Regions from separate parts of the Aedoeadaptatus acetigenes genome, predicted to be linked through region 1. Evidence: a T-box and tRNA genes for the amino acid it is inferred to sense, from the RefSeq annotation. Region 1 holds a T-box; the other holds one or more tRNA genes.

Region 1 (3,236 bases):
GCTCTTTAACCAATTAAACGTTCCTTGCTTCGCCGCCACCGGCGCCATTCGCGAGGAAATGCAATCGAAATTCTGGACCCTGTTCGCCCTGACTTTTCAAACGGGCTTCGCTTATGCCATCGCCCTCATCGTCTTCCAAATCGGATCACTGTTGACCGGCGGATCCTTCACTGTATGGACCGGCGTGGCCTTCGTCCTCTTGGCAGGAATTATTTGGGCCATTGTGAGAAAACCCCGAGTCAAGGACGTACCCATCGGTCGCGAACAATTAAATTAAGGAGATACTATGGGAACCATTATTGTACTGGCTGTCGTCTGCTTGGCTATCTTCGGCGCTGTCCGCTCCATGCGCAAGTCCCATGAAGAAGGCGGATGCTGCGGCTGCTCCCAATGTGGGACGGCAAGTTGTGATCATGAACACGATCACAGCCACAGCCACTAATAGTAAATGATAAAGAGGATGCTTCGGCATCCTTTTTTCTTCCCTTTACACTGCAAAATTCAAACTGATTTACTATGATATGTGAAAAATCGTCGGAAAAGATTGTATTTTTTTCAATTAGGCCTTGAAATCCTCTGTGATAATGATATAATGACTTCAGAAAGAAAACATAATGTGTTTAGGTATTAGCACGCTGCACATACCTGACAGAATCTAGGAGGTTTACTTATGGCACATAAAATTACTGACGCATGCATCGCTTGTGGCGCTTGCAAACCCGAATGTCCCGTTGACTGCATCTCTGAAGGTGGCGTTTACTCCATCGACGAAAGTGCTTGCATCGACTGCGGTTCCTGCGCAGCTGTATGCCCCACCGGCGCTGCACAACCCGAATAAAAATCGGATCTAAAAAAAGACGTTCTCCGCAAGGACGTCTTTTTTTATGGGAAAATTAGTTAACTACCTTTTTTTCCACAGCTGTGATATACTACCATCAACGATATAGGGCGACGATAAGGAGCAGTAGAAGATGTAACCCGAAAGAGAGCCTGCGGTTGGTGTGAGCAGGCGGGAGCAATCTTTGAATCCGCCTTTGAGCCCGGCAATGAAGTGAACCGGAAACGGTTAATTTGGGTGGCAACGCGGGTCCGTCTCGTCCCATAGGGGATGAGGCGGCTTTTTTAATGGAGGTAATTATGTTAGACATTCGTATGATTCGTGAAAACCCCGACTTGGTAAAAGAAAATATTAAAAAGAAATTCCAAGAAGACAAACTTCCCCTCGTCGACGAAGTCCTCGAGCTGGATGTAGCCAATCGGGCAGCCAAAACCGAAGGCGATGAGCTGCGCGCCAAGCGCAACGCCCTGTCGAAATCCATCGGCGGCCTGATGAAAGACGGAAAAAAAGACGAAGCGGAAAAAGTAAAGGCCGAAGTCAAGGCCATTAACGATCGCATCGAAGAATTGGAACTGGAAGAAGGCAAAAAATCCGAGCGCATTCGGGAAATCATGCTGGTCATTCCTCAAATCATCGACGACACCGTGCCCATCGGCAAAGACGACACGGAAAATGTGGAATTGGAACGCTTCGGCGAACCGGTGGTCCCCGATTACGAAGTGCCCTACCACGTGGACATTATGGAATCCGTGTCGGGAATCGACTTGGACAGCTCGAGAAAAACCTCGGGCAGCGGCTTCTACTATCTGCGCGGCGACATCGCCCGCCTGCACTCCGCCATTTTATCCTACGCCCGGGACTTTATGATCGACAAAGGCTATATCTACCACATTCCGCCCTTTATGATTCGCGGCGACGTGGTCAGCGGCGTCATGAGCTTCGCTGAAATGGAAAACATGATGTACAAAATCGAAGGGGAAGATTTGTACCTTATCGGCACCAGCGAACACTCCATGATCGGCAAGTACATCGACTCCATTACGGAAGAAGCCACCTTGCCTCATAAGCTCACCAGCTATTCCCCCTGCTTCAGAAAAGAAGTGGGCGCCCACGGCATCGAAGAGCGGGGCGTCTATCGGATTCACCAATTCGAAAAGCAAGAAATGATCATCATCTGCAAGCCCGAAGACAGCAAAGATTTCTACAACGAACTCTGGCAAAACACCGTGGAATTTTTCCGCACCATGGACATTCCCGTGCGTACCCTGGAATGCTGCTCCGGCGACTTGGCCGATCTCAAGGTCAAGAGCTGCGACGTGGAAGCCTGGTCGCCCCGTCAACAAAAATACTTCGAAGTGGGCAGCTGCTCCAATTTAGGCGACGCCCAAGCCCGCCGCTTAAACATCCGCATCCGCGGCGAAGACGGCAAGCTCTACCTGGCCCATACCTTGAACAACACCGTGGTCGCACCGCCGAGAATGCTCATCGCCTTCTTGGAAAACCACTACCAAGAAGACGGATCCATCTTTATTCCGGAAGTGCTCCGTCCCTACATGGGCTTCAAGGAAAAAATCGAAAAGATCGACTAATTAAATACTGCAGGGAAGGAGAAGCGCTCCTTTCTCGTTGCGAAAAGGCCCCGTTGATTCGGGGTCTTTTTTAGTGGGAACGAATTTGTCGGGAAAAAATCTTTTTCTAAAGCCTTTAATTGTTTAAAAAGAAAGTAAATGATACAATTAAATCATAGAAATACATAAAATTTTACACCAAGGAGGTACGTAATGAGAAGACGGACATTTAAAACAGTTGTCGTTGCGTTTCTGCTTTTGGCGTTGTTGATCCCCACAACCGTTGCGGCAAATGGAACCGGCAGTTTGCCGCCGGATGCCGGAGTAAGCAAGGTTACCATCAAAATCAACGGCAAAGTTCAACAAATTCCGAAAGAAATGGGCAGAGCCTATATTAACAAACGGACGAGCAGAACCATGGTGCCCATTCGCTTTGTAGCGGAAAATCTGGGCAACAAAGTCGAATTTGTCGAAAGACAGGCCGACCATCCAAAGGGGGCTGTCCTCATTAAATCGGATTCAAAGACGATCTACTTTGCCATCGGATCGGATCAATACGAGATCTACGGCGACAAAACCCAAAGAGGCGTATTGGACACGCCGACGGTGCTTGCCGGCAATCGCACGTACGTGCCCCTGCGTTTCGTATCCGAGGCCCTGGGCTACAAGGTCGATTGGGTAAATCGCGAAGTATTGATTCAAAAAGACCCTTCGAAGACGCCGGAAGGGAACAAAGGGCGGAATTCCGACAGAGGCAATAAAGGAAATGACTATGGACGAGGCGGCTCACAAGAAAAGCCGGTTAAACCCCAACCGCGGACCGTCGATTC
Region 2 (3,236 bases), on a different contig from region 1:
TTACAATAAAAAAGCTTAAATCTTTAGGAAAAACTATTATTATTGCAGAACACAGGTTGTGGTATTTAAAAGACAATGTTGATAGAGCAATATACTTAGAGGATGGAAAAATCATCAGAGAATATAGTATGGACGAAATTGAAAATCTAAGTGAAGATGAACGAATGAGAACGGGACTTAGGCATTCTGATTATAAAGCCATTGAAAGATTTGATGATTTTGAAACTTCAAATAAAGGGACTTTATTAGAGTTAAAAAATCTGATGTTCAAAAGAAGTACCAGAACAATTTTGTCCATTAAGGATCTTAAATTTAGCTATGGGAATATTATTGGGATTGTTGGAGAAAATGGAATTGGGAAGTCTACATTAGCAAAAATCATATGTGGCTTATACAAAGAAAATAAAGGGAAAATTTTAAGAGATGGTGAGAATTTAAATATAAAAAGTAGGCTAAATGAGAGCCTGCTTATTATGCAGGAAGTGAACTATCAGTTATTCACAGACAGCGTTAAAGATGAAATAGTATTAACATCAAATATTAAAGATGATTATGTTTTAGATACTTGGCTAAAAGACATGGAGTTAAAAAACATTGGTGATAGAAATCCTCACACCTTGTCAGGAGGACAAAAACAGAGAGTGATTATTTTATCCGCTTTACTATCCGACAAGAAAATCCTATTTTTCGATGAGCCAACCAGTGGATTGGACTACAGAAATATGAAAATAGTAGCTAAAAACATAAAGAAAGTTAAGGAAAAAGACAAGCTGATTTTAATAATATCCCATGATGTTGAGTTTTTTGAGTCAGTCTGCGATAGGGTTGTAAAGTTTTAGAACAATAATGTAACTTTTCCGTGAGCAGGAGCACGTGTTTTTATCGCATCGGGCATCTTGAAGCAATTGCACCCCTTGAACGTGGAAGGAACTACAATGGGGACATAGCCGCTCGTGAATGGCACACATTATTATTATAAAACGTTTTTTTGTAGCACCGGCTACCTCGACATCTTGGATTCCTAAAAGTATTGTTGTAATATTGTTTTGCGCTTGTTTAACCCCCTTTATTAATTTGTGGTGATTTAATTTTAGGTAATTGGGAAAACAAGTGCTATCTTTTTGCACAAAAATATCCATTAAGGAGGTTACTCCCCAACTGATATTATAGAGCCAACAAAAATGGCCCCTTGCGCATAAAAGCGGAAGGGGCTTTTGTATGTGTGGAATTTTTTGCAAAGAAAAAGCGGTTCCGAAGAACCGCGATTTTATATGTAGCCATGCACCCGACTTTGCACAAGTCTTCCACGCGTTACCGAGAGAGTTAACTCAGAGCAGGCGAATCTACGTCACATAAGCGGACTTACTTAGTGCTGCTTCCGTCAAGACCTGACACGGTTCGCAAGGGCTTATTGCGTAGGACCCACTCCTCAACATCACTTTTCTCGGGCAGGCCGCAAAAGAAATGCGCTGGATCGGGAATTCAATCTTGTTGTAGCGGATTACAAGTTACAGGGTGCCGCTAATTCCCCATCTAGCATGGCAAACTTTTCCTGGCGGAGAGAGGGGGATTCGAACCCCCGATACGCTATTAACGTATACCCGCTTTCCAGGCGAGCGCCTTAAACCAACTCAACCATCTCTCCATTGGATTACAGTATATGATTATACGGGCGAATCGGTTTTTTGTCAAGGGGAAGTTTTTAATTTGTAAAATTACCAGCTGCCTTCGACGGAAATGGCGCCGGCGGACAGGCGAAGGATGCGCCCTTCCACGGCGACGAGAAGGGCACCGTCGTCGTCGATGGCCTCGGCCACGCCGGTGTATTCGATGTCGCCTTTGGCGAAGCGAATGGTTTTTCCGATGGTGAGATTGTATTTTCGATAGGCATTTAAGATTTCATCGGCGGGCCTTTGAATCCAACGATAGAGCGCATTCATTAGATCCGCCGCCAATTGATTTCTGGAAATATCCCCTGTGAGGGAGCCGGCGGTAGGTAGGGCCTGTTTTTCAAAAAGCTTCTGAGGCGTGTTGGTGTTGATGCCCAGGCCGATGACGTAGCGGGCCTTGCCTTGGGAGAAATCCGCTTCCGTCAAAATGCCGGCAATTTTTTTGTGATTGAAGTACAGGTCGTTGACCCATTTAATCTTTACATCCTCGTCGCTCTGCTCCGTTAAGGCTTCTTTTAATGCCACGGCGGCGGCCATGGTGATGAGGGACGGATCGGGCGCGTCGTCTGCGTGAATAATCGTCGAGAGATAAAGTCCCGTGCCGTAGGGGGAGAGGAAGGATTTCCCCACGCGCCCTTTTCCCGCCGTCTGTTCCTCCGCCGTCATAAAGGAAAAGGAAGGGAGGGGCGAGGCGGCGTCTTCTCTGAAGATGGCGTCGTTGGTGGAATCCACGCGGTCAAGGACCGACACGGTCACGTCTTTTAAATCATCTGTGAGGCGGCTTCGAATGCGCTCGGCATCCAGGGCTTCGTAATTTTCGTTTAAGCGGTAGCCCCGATTGGTGACGGCGTCGATGTGGTAGCCGTCTTGCCTAAGGGCTTTTATGGCCTGCCACACGGCGGCGCGGGAGATGTTCATCGCCCGGGCCAGGTCTTCTCCGGAAAGGTAGTCGTCGGCCTCTTTCAGTGCTTTTAGGATGTAGTCTTTGCTTTTCATCAGGCCATCCCCGGATAGTCCAATTGGCGCAGAGCTTCGAAGAGAATGATGTTGACGGAGACGGATAAATTTAAGCTGCGGCCGAAATCTTTCAGCATGGGAATGCGAATGGCCGTCTCGTCGTGGGCCTTTAACAAGGGCTCGGGCAGACCCTTGGTTTCTTTGCCGAAGACCAGAAAGTCGCCGTCTTGAAATTCGATGTCGCAGTAGCGCTTGTGGGCCTTGGTGGAAGCGAAAAAGAAGCGGTGGTCTTTGTATTCTTCCATGACCTCTTCGATGCTGTCGTGGTAGCGGATGTCCACGAGATCCCAGTAGTCCAGGCCGCAGCGCTTCAAATGCTTGTCGTCCACGGAAAAGCCCAGGGGACGCACCAAGTGCAGGACGCTTTTCGTCAGGCCGCAGCTCCGGGCGATGGCGCCGGTGTTGTGGGGAATCTCGGGTTCAACTAAACAGATGTGCAGTGTCATAATTACCTCCAAAATGCGTTTATTTTTTCTATCATATCGTCCACCGACGCCACGGTTTCCACTCGCCAATGGGCGGGGAGCAGGGCGCGAATGTCGGGGCGCA

What was found. A T-box is a leader RNA that pairs with one kind of tRNA and senses whether it is charged. The one in region 1 lies ahead of serS (serine--tRNA ligase), so its partner is inferred to be a tRNA-Ser.
Region 2: it encodes a tRNA-Ser, which carries the amino acid that the T-box ahead of serS (serine--tRNA ligase) is inferred to sense. The anticodon was not compared.

What each region holds. Positions count from the first base shown of each region.
Region 1 covers NZ_JAOQJD010000006.1:71,723-74,958, forward strand. Annotated here, with positions in the region: gene feoB (ferrous iron transport protein B) at 1-277, shown strand, start outside; gene OCV31_RS04630 (FeoB-associated Cys-rich membrane protein) at 287-442, shown strand; gene OCV31_RS04635 (DUF362 domain-containing protein) at 671-838, shown strand; T-box leader at 943-1,105, shown strand; gene serS (serine--tRNA ligase) at 1,138-2,427, shown strand; gene OCV31_RS04645 (stalk domain-containing protein) at 2,620-3,236, shown strand, end outside.
Region 2 covers NZ_JAOQJD010000008.1:6,071-9,306, reverse strand. Annotated here, with positions in the region: gene OCV31_RS05425 (ABC transporter ATP-binding protein) at 1-839, shown strand, start outside; RNA gene ffs (signal recognition particle sRNA large type) at 1,278-1,542, opposite strand; tRNA gene OCV31_RS05415 (tRNA-Ser) at 1,554-1,645, opposite strand; gene OCV31_RS05410 (biotin--[acetyl-CoA-carboxylase] ligase) at 1,716-2,666, opposite strand; gene OCV31_RS05405 (tRNA (cytidine(34)-2'-O)-methyltransferase) at 2,666-3,133, opposite strand; gene OCV31_RS05400 (helicase C-terminal domain-containing protein) at 3,136-3,236, opposite strand, start outside.